3 regions of the Rhodoferax sp. GW821-FHT07F03 genome follow, and region 1 is predicted to be linked to each of the others. Evidence: predicted binding sites of a transcription regulator. Region 1 holds the regulator's gene; each other region holds the start of a gene.
The links. Region 1 encodes LexA, which represses DNA repair genes until DNA is damaged. Its sites were predicted from a motif close to ACTGTATNNNNATACAGT; they were not measured.
Positions count from the first base shown of each region.

Region 2: recA (recombinase RecA) is a predicted target of LexA. The motif match lies at 2,223-2,240, and genes of this name have one in related genera.
Region 3: imuA (translesion DNA synthesis-associated protein ImuA) is a predicted target of LexA. The motif match lies at 3,066-3,083, and genes of this name have one in related genera.

Region 1 covers NZ_JBWKQM010000019.1:34,816-42,692, forward strand. Annotated here, with positions in the region: gene AC07R0_RS23990 (tetratricopeptide repeat protein) at 345-2,420, shown strand; gene AC07R0_RS23995 (D-2-hydroxyacid dehydrogenase family protein) at 2,528-3,535, opposite strand; gene AC07R0_RS24000 (hypothetical protein) at 3,620-3,958, opposite strand; gene lexA (transcriptional repressor LexA) at 4,045-4,710, opposite strand; gene AC07R0_RS24010 (asparaginase) at 4,809-5,831, shown strand; gene adk (adenylate kinase) at 5,883-6,539, opposite strand; gene kdsB (3-deoxy-manno-octulosonate cytidylyltransferase) at 6,631-7,386, opposite strand; gene AC07R0_RS24025 (Trm112 family protein) at 7,383-7,565, opposite strand; gene lpxK (tetraacyldisaccharide 4'-kinase) at 7,585-7,877, opposite strand, start outside.
Region 2 covers NZ_JBWKQM010000007.1:202,090-209,966, reverse strand. Annotated here, with positions in the region: gene fusA (elongation factor G) at 1-546, opposite strand, end outside; gene AC07R0_RS12590 (response regulator) at 976-1,650, opposite strand; gene AC07R0_RS12585 (MarR family winged helix-turn-helix transcriptional regulator) at 1,685-2,158, opposite strand; gene recA (recombinase RecA) at 2,306-3,409, shown strand; gene recX (recombination regulator RecX) at 3,464-3,928, shown strand; gene argC (N-acetyl-gamma-glutamyl-phosphate reductase) at 4,009-4,920, opposite strand; gene sucC (ADP-forming succinate--CoA ligase subunit beta) at 5,046-6,212, shown strand; gene sucD (succinate--CoA ligase subunit alpha) at 6,236-7,132, shown strand; gene AC07R0_RS12555 (TerC family protein) at 7,222-7,877, shown strand, end outside.
Region 3 covers NZ_JBWKQM010000005.1:212,450-220,326, reverse strand. Annotated here, with positions in the region: gene AC07R0_RS09185 (error-prone DNA polymerase) at 1-1,032, opposite strand, end outside; gene AC07R0_RS09180 (Y-family DNA polymerase) at 1,025-2,374, opposite strand; gene imuA (translesion DNA synthesis-associated protein ImuA) at 2,334-3,047, opposite strand; gene AC07R0_RS09170 (SulP family inorganic anion transporter) at 3,176-4,828, shown strand; gene dnaE (DNA polymerase III subunit alpha) at 4,886-7,877, opposite strand, start outside.

The DNA of each region.
Region 1 (7,877 bases):
CTGGATTGTCGCGCCCCACCTATCTGCCGCGTTTACGGGTTGTTACCTGGGGTTTGAAAAATCTGGCTGGCACGGTTTTGCGGCCCCGCAGGGCGCCGCATAGGGCTTAAATGGGGGTTGTTAAGGCCATAATTTCAATGCTTAAAATTGTTACCAGTGGCGCCCTGTAATGGTATGGTCTATCTGTATTAAAAAAACGTCATCAAATCGCAGTGAAATTACGTAACACCCTCCTAGGTTCGACCCTTCTCGTCGCCGCTTTTGGTAGTTCCGCCTTGTCGCTGGGACGTGCAAGAGGCGCCGTCGTATTGGGCCAGCCACTGGATTTGGCGATAGACGTACGTTTGGACTCTGCGGATGACAGCGCCAGCAATTGCTTCGAGGCCGAGGTGTTCCACGCCGAGACCCGGGTGGACCCCAACCGGGTACGTGTGATTTTGGTTGCCGGTTCCCAAGCGCAGGACGCCGTGGTACGTGTGCGTTCATCCGTGGTGGTGGACGAGCCCGTCGTGGGCGTGGTGTTGCGCTCGCTGTGCAGCCAAAAGACCTCCCGTCGCTACGATTTTTTGACAGATTTCCCGGTAGAGACGCGTTCGGCGGCTGTGCCCACCATCATTGCGGCAACGGTCGCCAGCCCAACGGCTGCAAGCCCATCGCCGGCACCCGTGGCCCCTGCACCCGCACAGGCCCGTTCGCCGGCACCCGCGCCACGCTCGGCGCCTGTACGCTCCACACAGAACCCCGTCAACGTGCCGCCGGCCAAGGCGGCCCCGAAAGTAGCGGTGGCCCCCAAGCCCGTCATTGCCAAAGAAACACCGCCTGCGTCCAAACCGGTGGTCAAGGCAGAAACACCAGACAACAAGCCGCATTTGAAGCTGGAGGCCGCCGAGACCCCCGACGAGCGCCTAGTTCAGCTGAAGCCGGCCACCGATATGGTGGTGACCCCCGAAGAAAACGCGCAGAAACGCGCAGAAGCCGCCGCCGCATGGCGTGAGCTGAACCATTTGCCGACGGAAAACCCGGAGGAAAAGCAACGGCTGCTCAGCCTGGAGGCCGAATCCAAGGCACTCAAGGCCTTGTTGGCCAAGAATGAAGCGGACTTCAAGCTGCGCCTGGACCGGCTGGAAAACAGCCGTTCCGACGACGGGCTGATTTACACCCTGGCCGGCCTGCTGGCGGCCGCTGTGGCTGCTGCAGGCTTTTTCTGGAACCGCGGGCGCAAGTCGACCACGGCAGGCGGCGGAACTGATTGGGCCCACCATGGCGAACTCAGCGCCGAAGAGGAAGAGCACCTGGCAACCCCCAGCCGGGCTGCCCCCTTGACGGTACAGCCGCCGCCCAATACTTTGCCGGGCGCAAACCAGGACACCGAGGTGGATGAGTCCTTGGTAGCCGATTTGCAGCGGCTGAATGCCATGACGGCATCGCCTGTGCCCCCGGCGCAGGCGCCGACGCTGCGCCCGCGTGTAACGTCCGAGCCCGTGCGGGGCCAGTATCCTGACGATTTTCTGGATGTGCAGCAGCATGCCGAGTTCTTCGTGTCGCTGGGCCAGTACGACCAGGCGATTGAGGTTCTGCGCAAGAACGTTGATGAAAACATCGAAGTCAACCCACTGGCCTACTTGGAGCTGCTGAAGATATTCCACGCCCTGGGCCGCAAGAGCGAGTTCAACCACCAGCGTGATGCATTCAACCGCATTTTCAACGGCCATGTACCGGCTTTCGAATCCTACGCGGACGAGGGGCGCACGTTGGAGGCCTACCCTGCAGTCCTGAGCAGCATCGAAACCCTTTGGGAAAGCCCCAAGGTTTTGGATTTCATTGAGTCCTGCCTGTTTCGCGACCCGGCTGCGGCTCCCATCAAGCCTTTCGATCTCGCGGCCTACCGCGAGTTGCTGTTATTGTATGCCATGGCCAAGAGCGTGGTTCGCAGGGGCGTGGCACCGCTGGCGGCGGTGGACGGTGTTTCTTCGGAGCGTGGTGGCCGTATCAGCGGGCGCCAGCCGCTGGAGTCAGGCCTGAAATCCTCGGCCATGGGTGAGGAGGCTGGGCCGCGTGAAACCACGTTTACCCAACCCATGTTGTTGATGCCGGAGTCGGCTGTGGCGACCCTGGACGATGTGCCGGACGATGTGGAAGAAGCTGCGGTCGAGAAAACCCCGGTGGATCTGGATCTTGACCTGGATCTGGATTTCTCCAATTCCGAACTTGCGGCCATGGAGCAACGGCCGGTTGCCCCCGATACGCAGGAACCCCGAGAGTCGGTACCGCCCAGCTTGGACTTTGAAGTTGACGACGAGCCCGCTCCCACGGTGCCACCGCCTTCGTCGGCACCCACTCCTGCACCAAACAGCCATTTACTGGAGTTTGATCTTTTTGATCCACAGGTAGAAGCCAAGATTGCGCCGAAGAACAAGTAAGTCCATCGGTTCGCAGGCAAGAGTTGCAGTGCTCTTGCATATAAAAAGGCCTGACGCTATGAATCAAATAGCGGCAGGCCTTTTTTGATGGATTGGCAAGCTGTGACTTAGCGGCGCACTTGCAAAGCCCCGGGGTTGACGATATTGGTCGGCGTGCCCTTGATGAAATTCAGCACATTGTCAAACGCGGCATTGAAGTACATCTCGTAGCTGTTTTGTTCCACATAGCCGATATGTGGTGTGCAGATGCAGTTCTCCAGCCGCAGCAGCGCGTGGCCTTGCAGAATCGGCTCGCTTTCAAATACGTCCACGGCGGCCATGCCGGGGTGGCCCCGGTTCAGGCCGGCCAGCAGGGCGTCGGGCTCGATCAGTTCGGCGCGCGAGGTATTTACCAGCAGGGATGTGGGCTTCATGTGGGATAGGTCTTCCAGTGTGACGATGCCCCGGGTTTCGTCGTTCAAACGCAGGTGCAGGGACAGCACGTCTGATTGCATGAACAGGTCGTCTTTACTTGACGTTACCTCCACGCCATCGGTCAGCGCCCGTGCACGCGAGGTGTCACGACCCCAGACCAGAACCCGCATGCCAAATGCGCGTGCGTACCCGGTGACGATCTGGCCTATGCGGCCATAGCCCCAGATACCCATGGTCTTGCCCTTGAGCAGGGTGCCCATGCCGAAATTAGGTGGCATAGAGGCGGTTTTCAGGCCCGACTGCTGCCAGACGCCATGCTTCAGGTTGCTGATGTAGTGCGGCAGACGGCGGGTGGCAGCCATGATCAGCGCCCAGGTCAACTCGGCCGGCGCCGTGGGTGAGCCCACGCCTTCGGCCACAGCAATGCCGCGTTCGGTACAGGCGGCTATATCCACGTGGGCGCCGATACGCCCGGTTTGGGCAATCATCTTCAGGCGGGGGAGCTTTTCGATCAGCTGGCGGTTGAGTTGCGTGCGCTCGCGGATCAACACAATGATGTCAGCGTCTTTGAGCCGGACGGAGAGCTGGCCCAAGCCTTTGACGGTGTTGGTGTAGACCTTGGCTGCATAGGGTTCCAGCTTGGTGGCGCAATCGAGTTTGCGCACCGCATCTTGGTAGTCGTCGAGGATCACGATGTTCATCCCCGCATTGTGCCTTGGCGCAAAGACCACCCAGCATTTGCTGTCTGCCTGCGCCGGGCCGGTGAGGCCCCAAATACAGAGGTTTTACTGCAGCAAGGCGTTCGCCCGAGGGGCCGCTTCCAGGGCGGCCAAGCGGTCCAGCTCGGCGCAAACATCGGCCATGCGGCCCGAGATGCGCATGCGGCCCACACCGGACGGCTGCGCGTCCATGACGCGGAGTACGCGCAGCGGCCGCTGTGGTGTGGCTTGTGGGTAGGCGGCAGGACGCAAGGCGCCCGTGGCGGTGTAAGGGGCGCAGACATTGGTGCGTGATGTCACCCCGGCGCGCGGCATACGCCGGGAGCTGCTGCCTGCAATGAGCCAGCCGACCAAGCCCTGGAAAGAACCCAGCAGGTCAATAGACGAAAACGATGCGATTCCCATATGAAACTCCCTCAGCTTGTTTGGCGATGGACACGGAACAGGTTGGCGCGCGGCACGGGGCCAACTCAGCAGACTATGTGGCTGTATCAGTTCAGCAAGGTATTGCGTATCAGCCCCACGGCCAGGCCTTCGATGGCGAAGTTTTCACCCGGCGCGACCACGATGGTGGAGTAGTCGGGGTTTTCGGGCAGCAGCTCAATCAGTTCCTGGTTGCGGCGGAAGCGCTTGACGGTGACTTCATCGCCAATGCGGGCGACGACGATTTGGCCGTTTTTGGCGTCGTTGGCCGACTGGACGGCGAGCAGGTCACCGTCCAGGATGCCGATGTCGCGCATAGACATGCCGCGCACCTTGAGCAGGTAATCGGGCTTGTAGCGGAACATGCTGCTTTCCACATGGTAGGTTTGGTCGATGTGTTCCTGCGCCAAAATCGGGGAGCCGGCAGCAACACGGCCAATCAGGGGCAGGGCCAACTGGCTGAGCGTGTGCTGGAAGCGTGATTCATTGATGGAGCGCAGGGTGTCGGTCTTGAGGCGGATGCCGCGCGAGGTGCCGCTGACCAATTCGATGGCGCCTTTGCGGGCCAGGGCCTGCAAATGTTCTTCAGCGGCGTTGGCCGACTTGAAGCCCAGGGTGCTGGCGATTTCGGCCCGGGTGGGGGGGGCGCCGGTGCGGGCGATGGCGGACTGGATCAGGTCCAGAATCTGCTGCTGGCGGGCGGTGAGTTTGGCGGAAAACGTGGGCAGATCCATGGGTGACTCCGGTACGTGGCGGTGTGGATAGCGGTTTAGATGGCTGTTTTAATATCCAGTAGCTGTATTTTTAACCAGTTTTTGAAAGTTTGCAAGCCATGGCGGTAAATACAAATGCGGCGGGCTCCAGCCCTGCCAAGATCGTGGTGTTGGGCACCGGCGGTACGATTGCCGGACGTGCTACCAGCGCCGGTGACAACATTGGCTACACCGCTGGCGAGGTGGGTGTGGAGCAATTGCTGGGGCCGGTGGCGGCCTTTCAGGGTACAGGTGTGGAGTTCGTGGCCGAACAGGTTGCGCAGGTGGACAGCAAGGACATGGGCTTTGTCCTGTGGCAGCAGCTGGCACGGCGCTGCGCCTACTGGCTGGAGCAAGCCGACGTGGCTGGCATCATCATCACCCACGGTACCGATACGCTGGAAGAGACGGCGTATTTCCTGCAGGCTGTGCTGCAGCCCACCAAGCCGGTGGTGCTGACCTGCGCCATGCGCCCGTCCACAGCACTGGTGCCAGATGGGCCGCAGAACCTGCTGGATGCCGTCGTGGTGGCGTCAACGCCGGGAGCCCAGGGGGTAGTGGCCGTGTGCGCCGGCAACATCCACAGCGCGCTGGATGTGCAGAAGGTGCACAGCTACAAGGTGGATGCGTTTTCGTCTGGCGAAGCGGGCCTGGTCGGTCTGGTGGAAGAGGGGCGGGTACGCCTGTTGCGGCCTTGGCCTACGGTACCTGAATTCCATATGAAAAACAGGCCTGTAGCGCAGGCGGAATCTGCGCAAGTAGCTATCAAAAATAGAGTGTTGACGGAGTCGGCTGCTGGGGATTGGCCGCGCGTGGAAATCGTCTTGAACTATGCCGGTGCCGGCGGCATGGTGGTGGATGCTCTGGTGGCCCAGGGGGTTTCCGGCGTCGTGGTGGCTGGTACCGGTAACGGTACTTTGCATGTGGATCTGCAAGCGGCCCTGCTGCGGGCCATGGCGGCGGGTGTGGCGGTACTGCGCGCCACGCGCTGCGTGTTTGGCCGGGTGTTGGCCACGTCGGCCGATGCCATTGCCGACGCGCAAGGTCTGTCGCCAGTGAAGGCGCGTATTGCGCTGATGCTGGCGCTGCTGGCCGCTGCATGAAAAAAGGCCGCCAGGCATGCCTGGCGGCCTTTAACAAAGCTGTATCAGGGCTTAACTGGCCAATGCGGCAAAAGCCCGTGCGGTGATTTCGTCCACGCTGCCGGTGCCGCTGATGGCGCGGTACTTGGGGGCCAGGCTGGGTTCGTTGCGGGCCCAGCTGGAGTAGTAGTCCACTAGCGGGCGCGTTTGGGCGCTGTACACCTCCAGGCGCTTGCGCACGGTTTCTTCCTTGTCGTCATCGCGCTGGATCAGTGGTTCGCCGGTGACGTCGTCCAGGCCTTCGACCTTGGGCGGGTTGAACTTGACGTGGTAGGTGCGACCTGATGCGGGGTGCGAGCGGCGACCGCTCATGCGTTCGATGATGGCGTCGAACGGCACATCGATTTCCAGCACGTAGTCCAGCTTCACGCCAGCGGCCTTCATGGCGTCTGCCTGGGGCAGGGTGCGGGGGAAGCCGTCGAACAGGCAGCCGTTGGCGCAATCGGGCTGCGTCAGGCGTTCTTTCACCAGGTTGATGATGAGGTCGTCGCTGACCAGTCCGCCGGACTTCATGACTGCATCGGCTTGCTGGCCCAAGGGGGTGCCTGCCTTGACGGCAGCGCGCAGCATGTCACCGGTAGAGATTTGTGGGATGCCGTATTTTTGGCAGATAAAAGTTGCTTGCGTGCCTTTGCCGGCACCGGGTGCACCCAACAAAATTAGTCTCATGGAAGTTCCTCGGAGTATTTAAAACCACGTGGCGTTGCTGGCCACACGAGTTGGCCGCAACGCTTCATTGCGCTGGAGGATACCAGAGGCTTCAGTACAGTTTGCTTACGCGTTCCAGGTCGTCAGGCGTGTCCACGCCTGCGCCGGGCGCATGGGCCGTGACATGGACCGCAATACGGTGGCCGTGCCACATGGCGCGCAGCTGTTCCAGGGCTTCAGTGACCTCGATCGGCGCCTGCGGCAGGGTCGGAAACAACCGCAAGAAGCCGACCCGGTAGGCGTAGATGCCGATGTGGCGCAGCGGCGCCGGGTCGGGCAGGGCTGTGAAGCTGCGCTCTGCCGTGGTGCCGTCGCGCCACCAGGCGATGGGTGCGCGGCTGAAGTACAGCGCGTGCTGCTGGGCGTCCAGCACCACCTTGACTACATTCGGGTTGCAGAAGTCGGCCAGGCTGGCGATGGCGTGGGCGGCAGTGCCCATGCTGGCCTGCGGGCGTTGCTGCAACAAGGCGCCGACTTCGTTGATCAGGGCCGGGTCGATCAGCGGCTCGTCGCCCTGCACATTGACCACGATGGCGTCGTCAGCCAGGCCGAGCAGCTCGCAGGCTTCGGCCAGGCGGTCGCTGCCGGAAGGGTGGTCGTCGCGGGTCAGGATGGCTTCCACGCCATGGGCCTGGCAGGCGGCCAGGATGGCCGGGCTGTCGCAGGCCACCACGGTGCGTTGGGCCTGGGACTGCATGGCGCGCTGGGCAACCCGCACCACCATGGGTGCGTCGCCCAGAGCCGCCAGGGGCTTGTTGGGCAGGCGGGTGGAGGCCATGCGGGCCGGGATCAATACGGTGAAGCTCACAGGCCCAGCTCCTCGTCGCTCAGGGTGCGGGCTTCGTTTTCCAGCAGGATAGGAATGCCGTCGCGCACCGGGTAGGCCAGGCGGGCGCTGCGCGAGACCAGCTCTTGCTTTTCGCGGTCGTATTGCAGCGGGCCCTTGGTGACGGGGCAGACGAGCAGCTCCAGAAGTTTGCTATCCATGGGGAAATCTCAGTCGGTATTAGGTTGCCGCAGAAATGCGGCCAGGGGGCGATGATAGCCAGGGATCGACGCGCTGGTCGAGCGCGGCCAGAAAGCCGGCGTCCAGCTCCAGCACGAGGGGGACGGCCCATGCATCCGGCTGGTGCCGCCATAGCTTGACGGCATCTTTCTCTGTGCAAATCACGGTCTCGCGCAGGTAATTCGTGCGCCGCCAGCTATCAAAATTGTAGTGATCCGGCAAGGCCTGGGTCTGTGCGAGCTGCAGGCCGGCCGCCCGCAGCATGGTGAAAAAATGGTCTGGCTGGGCGATGG
Region 2 (7,877 bases), on a different contig from region 1:
CCAGGTCAGGGCTTGTTGGGTCAGCAGATCGACTACGTCGCTGAACTCGGCTTCCGTGCCTATGGGCAGCTGCAGCACCAGGGGCTTGACGCCCAGGCGCTCGGCCATCATCGCTACCACGCGCGCGAAATCCGCGCCGGTGCGGTCTAGCTTGTTGACCAGCGCAATGCGCGGCACATGGTATTGGTCGGCCAGGCGCCAGTTGGTCTCGGTTTGCGGCTCTACGCCGGCTACGCCGTCAAACACCACGACCGCGCCGTCGAGCACGCGCAGCGAACGGCTGACTTCGATGTTGAAGTCGATGTGGCCGGGCGTGTCGATCAGGTTGATCTGGTGGCCGCGCCAGGCCACGGTGGTGGCGGCGCTGTTGATGGTGATGCCGCGCGCCCGCTCCTGCGGGTCGTAGTCCATGGTGGTGTTGCCGTCGTGTACCTCACCGGTCCGGTGGATTTCGCCGGTGGTGAACAGCACCCGCTCGCTGACGGTGGTCTTGCCAGCGTCGACGTGGGCGATGATGCCGATATTGCGAAGTTGTCGCGTGTTCATACTATGTTCCTTAAAGACAAAACCCCTGGCCTGCACGGTGCTGGCCAGGGGTTTCAACGGTTGTTTCTCAACCTTGAAAAAATCCCGCAGCTAGCGGTTTATGTCTTGCGCAGATGCGATGGCACCAATGGACGAGCGCAAGCCCACCATCCACTGGTGCGGATGAATTGCGGCGATCAGCTTGTCAAAGGTACGCATAGAAACTTTCTTAAAAAACACGGGTCCAGAAAACAAAAAACCCCGCGCAAATTGCCGGGGTTGTGTGGGTTCCGGCAAGGCGCATAAGCCCTCCGAAAAATCGGAAGGTCTTTAGAGGATCAAAGCTTGGGTGGTCATGTGCATGGTCGCAATTATAAAATTTTCTGTAGGTTTTGTCTTTGGGTGCTTATGTTTCAATAGTAATGTGCTATGTAACATTCAAGGCACACATTACGGCGTAATCTTTTCCAGGCAGTAGCCCAGCCCGCGCACGGTGGCGATGCGGATCGGGCCTTTTTCGATCTTCTTGCGCAGCCGGTAGATGTAGACCTCGATGGCGTTGACGCTGACCTCTTCGCCCCATTCGCACAGGCGCTCGATCAGCTGCTCCTTGCTGACCAGCCGCCCGGCGCGCTGCAGCAGCACCTCCAGCAGGCCCAGTTCGCGGGCCGATAGCTCGACCAGCTTGCCGTCGATGGTGGCCATACGCCCTGCGTGGTCGTACACCAGCGGGCCGTGCTGGATGCTGCTGCTGGCGCCGCCTGCGCCGCGACGCGCCAGGGCGCGCACCCGGGCTTCCAGCTCCTGTAGCGAAAACGGTTTGGCCATGTAGTCGTCGGCGCCGTAGTCCAGGCCTTTGACGCGTTCTTCCACGCTGTCGGCAGCGGTCAGTATCAGCACCGGCAGCGAGGAGCCGCGGGCGCGCAGCTTTTTCAGCACCTCCAGCCCATGCATTTTGGGCAGGCCCAGGTCTAGTATCAGCAGGTCGAACTCGCGGTTGGTCAGCAGAGCAGCGTCGGCTTCGCTGCCGCTGGACACATGGTCCACCGCCGCGCCTGAGGCCCGCAGCGCCCGCAACAGGCCGTCGGCCAATACCTGGTCGTCTTCCGCAATGAGAATGCGCATACGTGTCCCCTTTATAGGTTTTCTTCGACCAATTCTAGGCCGCGTAGGCTTCTAGGCCCAGCGAGACCACCGTCGCTACGTCCTGGCCGACAGCAGCGCGGAATTCGTCCTCTGTCTGGGCCACGGCGTCGCGATAGGCCTGCAGCCAGGCCAGGCCGGTGGCGGTGAACACCACCCGGCGGGCGCGGGCGTCCAGCGGGTCGGGTTCGCGCGCCACCATGCCCCAGGCGGCGCATTGGTCCACCAGGTCGCCCATGGCCTGTTTGCTTATGCCGGCCTGCGCGGCCAGTTCGGTCAGCCGTGCGCCCTGCAGCGGCAGGTGCCGTGTGATGTGGATGTGGGCGGCGCCCACTTGCGCGCGCGCCGCCAGGTTGCCCAGGGCCAGCGGTACCTCGATATTGCGCGCCATCAGCTCCAGCACGCGCGCGTCGAACTGACGCAGGGCAGCGTCCAGCCGCCGCCCCAAATGGGTTTCCCGCCAAGCCTGGTCTGTCGTGATGGAAGCCATGGATTAATGGTAAGGCAAACTGACTAAAAATATGCTTTGCAGGTTTAAAACGGCGCTTTAAACTACTGTTCAAGCATCCAGCCTGTTGTTAATAGCAGGCCATGCAGGCCCACCACTTCGTGACCCTTGATTTTGAAAGACACCGCCATGAACCCCACCGCTGCTCGCGCTCCCGCTGTCGCCCCCACCCCCGCTGCCCTGGCTGAAAAAGCCAAAGCCCTGCAAGCCGCTCTGGCGCAGATTGAAAAGCAGTTCGGCAAGGGCACCATCATGCGCCTGGGCGAGGGCGAGGTGATCGAGGACATCCAGGTGGTTTCCACCGGCTCGCTGGGCCTGGACGTGGCGTTGGGCGTCGGCGGTCTGCCACGTGGCCGGGTCATCGAAATCTACGGCCCAGAGTCCAGCGGTAAAACCACGCTGACCCTGCAGGTGATTGCCGAGATGCAAAAGCTGGGCGGCACCTGCGCCTTCGTCGATGCCGAGCACGCACTCGACACCCAATACGCGCAAAACCTGGGCGTGAACCTGCAGGAAATGCTGATCAGCCAGCCCGACACCGGCGAACAGGCCCTGGAAATCGTTGATTCGCTGGTGCGCTCCGGTGCCATCGACCTGATCGTGGTGGACTCGGTGGCGGCGCTGACCCCCAAGGCCGAGCTGGAAGGCGAAATGGGCGACAGCCTGCCCGGCCTGCAAGCCCGCTTGATGAGCCAGGCGCTGCGCAAGCTGACCGCCACCATCAAGAAGGCCAACTGCATGGTCATCTTCATCAACCAGATCCGCATGAAGATCGGCGTGATGTTCGGCTCGCCCGAAACCACCACCGGCGGCAATGCGCTGAAGTTCTACGCCTCGGTGCGCCTGGACATCCGCCGCACCGGCACCATCAAGAAGGGCGACGACTCCATCGGCAACGAAACCAAGGTCAAGGTGGTGAAGAACAAGGTTGCGCCCCCGTTCAAGACGGCCGAGTTCGATATCCTGTTCGGCGAAGGCATCAGCCGCCATGGCGAAATCATCGACATGGGCGTGGAAGCCAAGATCATCGAAAAGTCCGGTGCCTGGTATGCCTACAACGGCGAAAAAATCGGCCAGGGCCGCGACAACGCCCGCGAATTCCTGCGCGAGAACCCCGGCCTGTCGATCGAAATTGAGAACAAGGTGCGCGAGTCCCTGGGCATTCCTCTGGTCCCTGTGGTGGAAGAAGCCAAGGAAGTGAAAGAAGGCAAGAAGGCCAAGGCTGAGGCATAAAGTGCCTGCCAGCGCAGCTAGTACCTGCGCTGGCAGCTATTAAAGAGATAGCACATGGCGTTTCCATCGGCCACCGCACCCATCAGCCTCAAGGGCCGTGCCCTGCGCCTGCTCAGCGGCCGCGAGTATTCGCGGGTAGAGCTGGAGCGCAAGCTCGTGGCGTTTGAAGAAACCCCGGGCGAGCTGGCCCAGGCGCTGGACGAGCTGCAGGCCAAGGGCTTCATCAACGAACAGCGCGTGTTGGATTCGGTGCTGTACCGGCGCGCCGGCAAGTTGGGTGCCTCGCGCATTCGCCAGGAGTTGCAAAGCAAGGGCCTGGACCCGTCTGCCGTGCTGGATGCAGTAGCCGGATTGCAAGCCACGGAGCTGGAGCGTGCCCGCGAAGTCTGGCGCAAGAAGTTCGGCAGCCCGCCGGTGGACGCTGCGGCACGCGCCAAGCAGCAGCGCTTTTTGCTGGCGCGGGGCTTTTCATCGGACGCCGTGCGGCGCGTGGTGGCCGGCAGCGACGACGATTGCTGAGAATAGGTTTACAAGCTTTTTAGGCCGCTGGCGCAGATACCACCTGCGCTGGAAGCTATAAAAAGTGTAGTAACTGGGCTTTACAGGCCCAGCATCAGCTTCAGGTTTTGCACTGCGGCACCGCTGGCGCCCTTGCCCAGGTTGTCCAGCCGGGCGATCAGCACCGCGTGGCGGTGGGTTTCGTTGGCGAACACGCGCAGCTCCATCTTGTTGGTATCGACCAGCGCCAGTGCGTCCAGCTTGCCGCTGTCGCCCGGGGCTTCAACCGTAACCCATTCGCTGCCCGCGTAGTGCTTGGCCAATGCATTGTGCAGGTCTTGGCCGGTGGGCTTACCGGGCAGCAGGTCCAGATGCAGCGGCAGCTGCACCAGCATGCCCTGGGCGAAGTTGCCCACGGACGGCACAAAAATCGGCCGGCGTGTCAGGCCGGTGTAGCACATGATTTCCGGCAGATGCTTGTGCTGCAGGCCCAGCGCGTAGATTTCAAACAGCGGCGCTTCGCCCTTTTCATAGGCTTCGATCATGCTGCGTCCGCCACCCGAGTAGCCGCTGACCGAGGGCAGTGCCAGCGCGGCGTCGGGGTCCAGCAGGCCGGCATCCACCAGCGGGCGTATCAGCGCAATCGCGCCGGTGGCGTAGCAGCCGGGGTTGCCCACGCGGTCAGCCTGTGCCACGGCTTCTTGCTGCCCAGCTACCAGTTCGGGAAAGCCGAAGACCCAGCCCGGCGCCGTACGGTGGGCCGTAGAAGCGTCAATGATCTTGGGTTTCTTGCCGGGCAGGCTGTCGATCATGGCCACCGACTCAATGGCGGCATCGTCGTGCAGGCAGAGGATGACCAGGTCCACCGTGGCCATCAGCGCGCGCTTGGCTGCGGGGTCTTTGCGCAGCTCGGGGGCGATGCTGACCAGCTCAATCTGCGGCATGGATTGCAGGCGTTCGCGGATTTGCAGACCGGTGGTACCGGCTTCGCCATCGATGAAGACTTTGGACATGGTGAGCCTATGCTGTAAGGTGTTGTGCGTTGCAGCATGATACATTCGCGGGCTGACAGAACGCAGCTCGCAAGTCTTATACAAGACAGACGGGCAGAACCCCATCCATTCCTGAGAGAGCCCTCATGAAGATTCACGAATACCAAGGCAAGGAAATCTTGCGTAATTTTGGTGTGCCAGTGCCGAAGGGCATTCCGGCATTCACGGTGCAAGAAGCGGTGGAAGCCGCCCAAAAACTCGGCGGCCCAGTGTGGGTTGTCAAGGCACAGATCCACGCTGGCGGACGTGGCAAGGGCGGCGGCGTCAAGGTTGCCAAGACCATTGACGACGTGAAGAAGCTGGCCGGTGAAATCCTGGGCATGCAGCTGAAGACGCACCAGACCGGTCCTGAAGGCCAGAAAGTTCGCCGTCTGTACATCGAAGACGGCGCCGACATTAAGAACGAACTGTATGTGTCCCTGGTGACCGACCGCGCCACGCAGAAGGTGGCCCTGATCGCTTCCAGCGAAGGCGGTATGGACATCGAGGAAGTGGCGCATTCCACGCCCGAGAAAATCGTCACCGAGATGATCGACCCGCTGACCGGCATTACCCCCGAGCAGAGCAAGAAGGTGGCTGCAGCCATCGGCTTGACCGGCGTGTCCATTGACCAAGCTGTAGACATCTTCGCCAAGATCTACAAGTGCTACATGGACACCGATGCGTCCTTGGTGGAAATCAACCCGTTGAACTGCGACTCCAAGGGCAACCTGATGGCCCTGGACGCCAAGTTCAATTTCGACCCAAATGCGCTGTTCCGCCACCCAGAAATCGTCGCCTACCGCGATCTGGACGAAGAAGACGCTGCCGAAGTGGAAGCCTCCAAGTTCGACCTGGCCTACATCAGCCTGGACGGCAACATTGGTTGCCTGGTGAACGGCGCCGGCCTGGCCATGGCCACCATGGACACCATCAAGCTGTACGGCGCTGAGCCTGCCAACTTCCTGGACGTGGGCGGCGGTGCCACTCCCGAGAAGGTCACCGAAGCCTTCAAGATCATGCTGAAGAACAAGAAGGTTGAGGCCATCATGGTCAACATCTTCGGCGGCATCATGAAGTGCGACACCATCGCCACCGGCGTGATCACGGCTTGCAAGGCAGTGAACCTGTCTGTGCCTCTGGTCGTGCGCATGAAGGGCACCAACGAAGACCTGGGCAAGAAGATGCTGGCCGAGTCCGGTCTGCCCATCATCAGTGCGGACAGCATGGCTGAAGCGGCCGAAAAAGTTGTCGCAGCCGTAAAAGCACGTTAAAGACCGCCCGCTAAGGAACCAATATGTCGATCTTTATCAACAAAGACACCAAAGTCATCACCCAAGGTATTACCGGCAAGACCGGCCAGTTCCACACTGAAAAGTGCCAGGAATACGCCAACGGTAAAAACGCTTTCGTCGCGGGTGTGAACCCCAAGAAGGCCGGCGAGTCGATTTTCAATATCCCAATCTACGCCTCCGTCAAGGAAGCGGCTTCGGAAACCGGCGCAACCGTGTCGGTGATCTACGTGCCGCCAGCTGGCGCCGCTGCCGCGATCTGGGAAGCTGTCGAAGCCGATCTGGACCTGGCGATCTGCATTACCGAAGGCATCCCCGTCAAAGACATGCTGGAAGTGCGCAACCGCATGAAGGCCAAGGAAGCTGCTGGCGGTAAGAAGACTCTGCTGCTGGGCCCCAACTGCCCCGGTCTGATCACGCCTGACGAAATCAAGATCGGCATCATGCCCGGCCATATCCACCGCAAGGGTCGGATTGGCGTGGTCAGCCGTTCCGGCACGCTGACCTACGAAGCTGTGGCGCAACTGACCGAAATCGGTCTGGGCCAATCCAGCGCCGTCGGCATCGGTGGCGACCCGATCAACGGTCTGAAGCATATCGACGTGATGCAGGCTTTCAACGAAGATCCAGATACCGATGCGGTCATCATGATCGGTGAAATCGGTGGTCCGGACGAAGCTGAAGCCGCTCGCTGGTGCAAGCTGAACATGAAGAAGCCTATCGTTGGCTTCATCGCTGGCGTGACCGCTCCCCCCGGCAAGCGCATGGGCCATGCAGGTGCGCTGATCTCCGGTGGCGCCGACACGGCGGATGCCAAACTGGCTGTGATGGAAGAGTGCGGTTTCACCGTGACACGTAATCCATCCGAAATGGGCAAGCTGCTGAAAGCTTTGCTGAAGTAATAGAGGTTGCCGCTACAGGCAGCCTTCGAATCCATGCCGGGCACCTAGGGTGCCCGGCGTTGTTTTAACGTGCTTGTAGAGGGCGGTATATGTTTTTTGGACTTGATTTCACCTCGCCCCTGTTCTGGAGCGCGTTTGGCTCGATTGTTTTGGCCAATATCGTCCTGAGCGGCGACAACGCCGTGGTAATCGCCATGGCAGCCCGCACTTTGAAGCCAGAGCAGCAGCAGAAAGCCATCGTATGGGGCAGCGCTGCCGCCATCGTGATGCGGATTGTGCTGACGGTGGTGGCCATCAAATTGTTGGCTATGCCGTTTCTGAAGTTGCTGGGCGCGGCCTTGCTGGTGTATATCGGGGTGGATCTGCTCAAGGACGAGGGCGAAGGCGATGGCGGGCATGGCAAGCAGATCCATGGGTTGCTGGCGGCCATTCGGACTATTTTGATTGCCGATCTGGTCATGAGTCTCGATAACGTGCTGGCCGTGGCAGCAGCAGCCAACGGAAATGTTCCTTTGTTGGTGCTGGGTTTGTTGGTGAGCATTCCCTTGATCGTGTTTGGCGCCACTTTGCTGACCAAGGTGATGGAGCGATTTCCTATCATCATCACGATTGGTGCGGCGCTTTTGGGATTTTTGGCGGGTGAAATGCTGTTGACGGATCCGGCCGTTGTGACCCAGTTTGGCGAAACCAAGGAGCAGACCGTGAATTTTGCCGGTGTGATCGGCGCCGTATTGGTGGTTGCTTT
Region 3 (7,877 bases), on a different contig from region 1:
AAAGCGCACGATGTCGTAGACGGTCAAGAAATACTTCTCATAGCGCAGCTCGCCAATCAGCGCCAGCTCATGCTCCAGCCGCTGCAGCACACCGTCCGGCACGCCGCCCGGGTAGCGCTGGGCCGCACCGGCCAGCGCGCTGAGGCGCAAAAAGCTGGCCGGCGTGTGGCCCTGCGGCACCACCTCATGCGGGTACTCGTATTGCAGCTCATCCAGGTTGAAGGTACACAGCGCGGCAACCAGCAGGCTCTCCTGCAGCAGTTCGATCGGGTACAGGCCGGCCAGCCGCACGCGGGTGCGCAGATGGGCCTCGGCATTCGGCTCCAACGCAAAACCGCACTCAGCGATTGGTCGGCCCAACCGGACGGCGGTGATCACGTCATGCAGGCGCTTGCGCGAACGCACATGCATCAATGCCCCGCTGGCTGCCACCAGGCGCAAGCCACTGCGTTGGCCGACCTGCTGCAGCGTGTGCAGCCAGCGCGCATCGTCCATGCGCTGCAGCAATTCCACCGCGATCCAGCTGCGCTGCGGAAACAGGCGCTGCAGCCACTCGGCGCGGGCGCTGATGTGGTCTACATCCATTTCATCCATCCGGCGCTGCGGTGCGAACAAAGCCAGGCATTCATTCAATGCGCCAGCGTGGGCATCCCAATGCGCGGCATCCTGGCGGTAAGGGTCTTTTTCGGTGCGGCTGCCAGCGCGGCACCGTGTGATCCATTCACACAGCTGGCCGTAACCACGCCGGTTGCGCGCCAGCAGTACCAGCGTACCGCCGCCCTCCCCCTGCAGTGTGAATTCGGCGCCGATCAGCAGATGCAGCGGCGTGCCGCGCGCCGCCACATGGGCTCGCACCACGCCGGCCACCGAACATTCGTCGGTGATCGCCAAAGCCGTGTAACCCAGCTTGAGGGCGCGCGCCACCAACTCCTGCGGGTGCGAGGCCCCGCGCTGGAAACTGAAGTTGCTCAGGCAGTGCAGCTCGGCATAACCCGGCAAGGCCGTGGTGTTGGAGGTGGCGCGGCTATCCATACACACCGTGCAGATACCAGCCCATCGCACCGCGCAGACGTTCGCGGTATACCCAGAGCAGGCCCGATGTCGCGCTGTGGGCGATGAAATAGTCGCGCAAGGTCAGGTCGCCCCCGTGCCCGTCCCCCTGCCCATCCCACCAGCCGGACTCAATACGCTCCGGCCCGGCCAGCAGGGTTAGCGGGCCCTGGTACACCGGCCGGTGGCCGTCCATGCCCAGCGGCAGCGGGCTGCGCAGTATCCAGGGCGGGTGCGAGGCCTGGGCCGGGTCCGGCGTGATTGGCTTGCCGGCCGCCGCAGTGCTGGCCGCGGCCCAGGTCTGCATGTGCTGCGGCCGGTGGTCGGCCACGGCCTGGGCACGCAGCACCTGCTGCGGCCCGAGCCGGGCGGCAACACGCTCGATGAACTGCTGCAGCGACTCACCGCGCACCTGGTCCCCCGGCAGCAGGCTCTGGCTGCCGACCTGCAGCCGCTCCACACCCAGCGCCTCCAGCGTGATGGCCACCACCGGTGCGGCCAGCGGGGTGTGGGCCAAATGCTCTGCCAGCAACTTGGCCAGGTGGGATGTATCGCGCGTGGCCTCGGCGGTGCGGACTTCCATAGACCCGGCCGCCGCCTCGCTACGGCGCTGCATATCGTGCTCCCAGTGCAGACGCACACCGATAGCGCCGCTTTGCCGCGCCTGCAGCCAGGCTTTCAGCTGCAGCAGCAGGCGCTGCACGCCAAACAACATGCCCTGCGCCACCTCGATGCGGCCGCTGAACTCCAGCCGCAGGCGGAACTGCTCGGGTAGCGCCACCCAGGGGTAGATTTCCGGCTTCAACCCGTACGCCCGGTCCAGTGCATCCAGCACGCCGGCACCAAAACGCCGCGACACGCCCGCGCGCGGCAACGCCCGCACCTGGCCCAGGCTGCGGCAGCCCAGGCGCTGCAGGGTCGGCAGATGGCGGGCCAGCGCCGCCAGGCAATGCAGCGGCAAGCTGTCCAGCGTGCTCTGCAAGGTCTGCGGTTTGCAGCCCGCCAGCGGGCCACTGTGCTGCTTCAGCAATGCCAATGCGCCCAACGCAGTAGGCGCCACCGCCAGATGGCAGTGTTGCCACAGCGCAGCCTGCTGCTGCACCGCCCGCACCAGATCGCGCTTGCCGTGGAACAGGCGCAGGCTGGCTTCTACCTCCAGCAGTACCGCCTGCTCCACCAGACAGACGCGCGGGCTGAACTGCAGCATCGCCCAGGCCAGGGCCTGCAGCAGCGCGCCGGTGTCCGCGATCGGGTCCGGCGCCGCCTCCGCTTCGGCTTTCGCCTCAAGCGGTGGTGGAAGGGGTGCGAGGGCGATCCACAGCATGGAGCGGGGCGAAAAAAGGCGCCGGCACCCGTGCCGGCTTCACCAGCGCCGGCGGTAGCGCCGGCAGCAACAGCAAGGGGCGGTCCAGCGTCGGGCCACGGCGCTTCAGGACGCTGATCTCCAGCCGGTGCCCGGGCGCACTGCCCATGCGGATACGCAGCGGCGCGGGCGAAGACGCGTCTTGCGCCAGCAGCGGGCGGAACGCGAACACCAGCGGTGCCTGCGCCTGGTTGGCGCTTTGCGCGGCCATGTGCAGGCGGCGCAGCTGGTCGGAGCGTGCATGGGCCAGCCAGACCAGCACAGCGCCTACATCGCGGCAGCGCAGCGCCTGCTCGGTGGCCCACAGCTGGTCTGCCGCGCGCTCGGCGTCGATGCGCAGCAGCGCATCCATGGCCAGGCCCTGGCAGGCCAGCGCCGGCATATTCGGCAGCAGCGGGCTGCCCACCAGCACCACCGTGCCGACCACCGCCCGCAGGGCCGGCAGCAGCAGGCGCCATTCGTGCACGCCGTGCTGGGCCTGCAGGATTTCCGTCAGGCTGCCGCAGGGCCAGCCGCTGCCGGGCAAGGCGGCATCCAGCAGCGCATGGCCGCTGGACACGGTGGCCGTGGCGCCCAGGCTCAACTCGCTGGCGCGCCAGACGGTGTCGAGAAAGGGAACGGTGTTGCCGGGCATGGGGTGTTTTCTCAGTTAACTGTTTAAATATACAGTATTTTGAATAGACTGGCAGCTTGTGGAAGCCTCTCAGGCCCAGGTGTGCTGCTGGTGTGTAATGGCGCTCCGCACACAGAAAGACACACTCCATGGGCCCGCAGGAACCAGCCATCCCTCCCCTACCCGGCAGCCCACTGCGCAATGCGGTCGCCGGTCTGTCCGTGGCCGGCTTGCTGATCCCCGAAGCCATTGCCTACGCGGGCATTGCCGGTGTGGCGCCGCAGCACGCCATTGTGTCCAGCGTGGCCGGGCTGCTGGCCTATGCCGCCCTGGGCGGTAGCCGGTATGCCATCGTGTCGCCCACTTCTTCGTCTGCCACCATCCTGGCCGCCGCGGTTGCCACGCTGGTGGCCGCGGGCTTCAACACCGCCAGCGCGCTGATGCTGTCATCGGCCATGGTGCTGCTGGTAGGCGCATTGTTTGCACTGAGTGCGGCCGCCCGCATAGGCCATCTGGCGGCCTTCATCTCGCGGCCGGTGCTGCGCGGCTTTGCCTTTGGCCTGGCCGTGACCATCGTCATCAAACAGCTGCCGCATATCGCGGGCGTGGCCGCGCATGGCACAAGCGCCCCCCAGATTCTGTGGCAGCTGCTGCGGGACCTACCGGCCTGGAACCCCTGGACGCTGGGCCTGGGCTGCGGCGCCTATGTCTGCCTGCGGCTGCTGAAACGCATTGCCCTGTTTCCCGCCGCGTTGGCTGTGATGCTGCTGGGCATGGCGGCCGCTGCGCTGCTGGACCTGCCAGCGCACGGCGTGCCCCTGGTGGGCACCATTGACATGGGCCACATCCATCTGGCATGGCCGACGTTGGACCACAACGCCTGGCTGCGTGTGGCCGAGCTGGCGGTCCCGCTGGTGGTAATTCTGTACGCCGAGTCCTGGGGCTCCATACGTACGCTGGCGCTCAAGCACAACGACGTGGTGGAACCCAACCGCGAGCTGGCGGCCCTGGGCGCGGCCAATCTGGCGTCGGGCATCTTCCAGGGCTTGCCGGTGGGCGCCGGATTCTCTGCCAGCGCGGCCAACGAGGATGCTGGAGCGCAAGGCAAGTCCGCCGGTCTGCTGGCCGCCCTGGTCATTTTTGTGCTGGTGCTGCTGGCTGGCCCCTGGCTGGCCCTGCTGCCGCAGCCAGTGCTGGCCGCGGTGGTTGTGTCGGCCCTGACGCATGCGCTCAACCCGCGCCCCTTGCTGACCCTGTGGCGCCTGGGGCGGGACGAGGTACTGGCCATTTGCGCCGTGCTGGCCGTCATCGCCCTGGGGGTGCTACAAGGCATGCTGCTGGCCGTGCTGCTGTCCATCGTGGCGGCCGTGCGGCGCTTTTCACAAACGCGGGTCAGCGTGCTGGGCGAGCTGCCGGGCACGCATGACTTCATCGATGCGGCCCGCCACCCGGAAGCCCGGCTGCACCCTGGCGTACTGGTGGTGCGCCCGGAGGCACCGCTGTTCTTTGCCAACGCCGAGCAGATCCTGGCCGAGGTGCGCCGGCTGGCCGAAGCCCAGGCGGCGCCGCTGACCATCGTGCTCAGCCTGGAGGAAAGCACCGACCTGGACAGCACCGCCGTGGAGACCCTGGCAGAGTTCCACAGCTGGGCCCTGCGCACAGGCCACCGCCTGCTGCTGGCCCGGGTGAAAGAAAGCGTGCGCGAGTTGCTGCTACGCGGGCCCGGCCCTAGCGCCAGCACCGTCTGCTTCTGGAGCGTGGCCGATGCGGTGCATGCGGCTATAGATAGAAACAGCCGCTAGCGCAGGCAATACCTGCGGCAGAAGCTATTCATTTAATAGCAAACTGCACCAGACGCCCTATTCCTCATAGGCCACCACGGCCTGCGCCGCCTGCGCCAGGCATTGGGCCAGTGCCGCATCGGTGGGGAAGAAACGGGCCTTGTCGCCCAGCAACAGGTCGGCCACGGCCACGCCCTGCGGGGTTTGGCGCTGTACCGACAGGCGCACCGGCAGGCCATGCACCACGTCGCCCTGTTCGGTGGTTTCACGTACCGGCGGGAAATCCTTCACCAGCTTGGCAATGTCCAGGCCGGAGCCGGTGGCGTTCGGTGGCAGCTGCAGACGCAGGAACTTAGCGTAGCGGCAACGCGCGGTGGCCAGGCTCCAGGCTTCGGTAATGCTCATCTGCAGGCCACCGCCGCCGAAGCGGTCGGTTTGCACCTTGCCCATGGCGATGATGAGTTCGTCGTCCTTGAACAGGTCTTTGTTGGCCTGCATCAATGCATCGCTGACGCGGGCGTCGATCATTGCGGAGCCGTCGTCCAGCCGGAACAGGCCCAGCTTGCCGCGCTGGCCGTTGATAACGCGCAGGTCACTGATGATGCCGGCCAGCATGACGATGTCGCGGCTGTCCACTGCATCGGCAATCTCGCGCTTGGCGAAGCGGCGCACCTCCTTGCGCACCTCATCGAACAGATGGCCCGACAGGTAGAAGCCCACTGCCGTTTTCTCCAGCGTCAGCCGCTCCTTGATACCCCACATCGGGGTTTCGACAAGGTCCGGCTCCTGCGTGCTGGAGCCGTGGCTGTCGTCTTCGAGCATGTCGAACAGGCCGCCCTGGTCGGCATTCGCCAGCGTGGCCGCCGCAAAGGCAAAGGCGCGGTCGATGGAGGCGATCAGCGCCGCGCGGTTGATCTCGATAGCGTCAAAGGCGCCGGCCTTGATGAGTGCTTCCACCGTGCGTTTGTTCAGCTTGGACTTGTCCACCCGCACGCAGAAGTCGAACAGGCTCTTGAACGGCCCACCGGCTTCGCGTGCCGCCACGATGGCCTCAATCGCCTGCTGGCCCGAGCCCTTCACGGCGCCCAGGCCGTAGCGGATCAGCTTGTCGGTCACCGGCTCGAAGCGGTAGCGGCCCAGGTTGATGTTGGGCGGCTCGAAGCTCAGGCCCATCTTCACCGCGTCCTCAAACAGCAGCTTGAGCTTGTCGGTGTCGTCCATTTCCACCGTCAAGTTGGCGCAGAAGAATTCGGCGCGGTAATGCACCTTCAGCCAACCCGTGTGGTACGCCAGCAGCGAGTAGGCAGCAGCATGCGACTTGTTGAAACCATAGCCCGCGAACTTCTCCATCAAGTCGAAGATTTCGTCGGCCTTGGCCTCTGGGATGTTGTGGGTGGCCAGGGCACCGGCGCGGAACTTCTCACGGTGCTCGGCCATTTCCTCGGCCTTCTTCTTACCCATGGCGCGGCGCAACATGTCCGCGCCGCCAAGCGAGTAGCCGCCCAGGATCTGCGCAGTCTGCATCACCTGCTCCTGGTAGACCATGATGCCGTAGGTCTCGCTCAACATCTCGGCCACCGCCGGGTGCGGGTACTCCACTTCCTCGCGGCCGTGCTTACGCGCCACGAAGCTGGGGATCAGGTCCATAGGCCCTGGACGGTACAGCGCGTTCAGCGCAATCAAGTCTTCCAGTCGGCTGGGCTTGGCGTCTTTCAACATGCCCTGCATGCCGCGACTTTCAAACTGGAACACGGCTTCGGTCTTGCCGTCGGAGAACAGCTTGTAGGTGGGCTTGTCGTCCAGCGGGATGTTCTCGAAGGCGAAGTTCTCCTGGCCCGGGTGGCGCAGGATGATGAACTCCTTGGCGATCTCCAGGATGGTCAGCGTGGCCAGGCCCAAGAAGTCGAACTTCACCAGGCCGATGGCCTCCACGTCGTCCTTGTCGTACTGGCTCACGGCCGACTCGCTGCCGGGCTGCTGGTACAGCGGGCAGAAGTCGGTGAGCTTGCCCGGGGCAATCAGCACGCCCCCGGCGTGCATGCCGATGTTGCGGGTCATACCCTCCAGCTTTTGCGCCATTTCGATGACGGTCTTCACGTCCTCTTCGGTACGCACGCGCTCGTACAGCAGGGGCTCCAGCTCCAGCGCGTAGTTGTTCTTGTCGCCGTCCTTCTTGGGTTCGGGCGGATAGGCCAGCGTGTACGACATACCGGGCTTGCCCGGCACCAGCTTGGAGATGCCATCACAGAAGTTGTAGCTCATGTCCATGACACGGCCCACGTCGCGGATGGCCGCCTTGGCGGCCAGGGTTCCGAAGGTGGCGATCTGGCTCACGGCGTTCTTGCCGTATTTTTCCTTCACGTAATCGATCACGCGATCGCGGTTGCTCTGGCAGAAGTCGATGTCGAAGTCAGGCATGGACACCCGCTCCGGGTTCAGGAAACGTTCGAACAGCAGCTTGTACTGCAGCGGGTCCAGGTCGGTAATCTTCAGCGCATAGGCCACCAGCGAACCGGCACCAGAGCCCCGGCCCGGCCCCACGGGGCAGCCGTTGTTCTTGGCCCAGTTGATGAAGTCGCCCACGATCAGGAAGTAGCCCGGGAAGCCCATCTTCAAAATGGTGGTGAGCTCGAATTCCAGCCGCTCCACATAGCGCGGGCGCTCGGCCTCGCGCTTGGCCTCATCAGGGTACAAGTGCAGCAGGCGCTCTTTCAACCCCTCGTGCGATGCGTAGCGGAAATAGTCCTCGGGTGTCATGCGCACGCCATCCACCAGGGGCGTGGGGAAGTCCGGCAGCTGCGGCTTGCCCAGCACCAGGCTCAGGTTGCAGCGCTTGGCGATCTGCAGCGTGTTGGCCACGGCAGAAGGCAGGTCGGCAAACAGGGCCAGCATTTGCTCCGTGGTCTTGAAATACTGCTCGCGGGTGAAGCGGCGCACCCGGCGCTGGTTGCCCAGAATCTCGCCTTCGGAAATGCATACCCGGGCCTCGTGGGCGTCGTAGTCATCCACCTCGCCGAACTGCACCGGGTGGGTCGCCACCACCGGCAGCTGCAGGCGCGCCGCCAGTTGC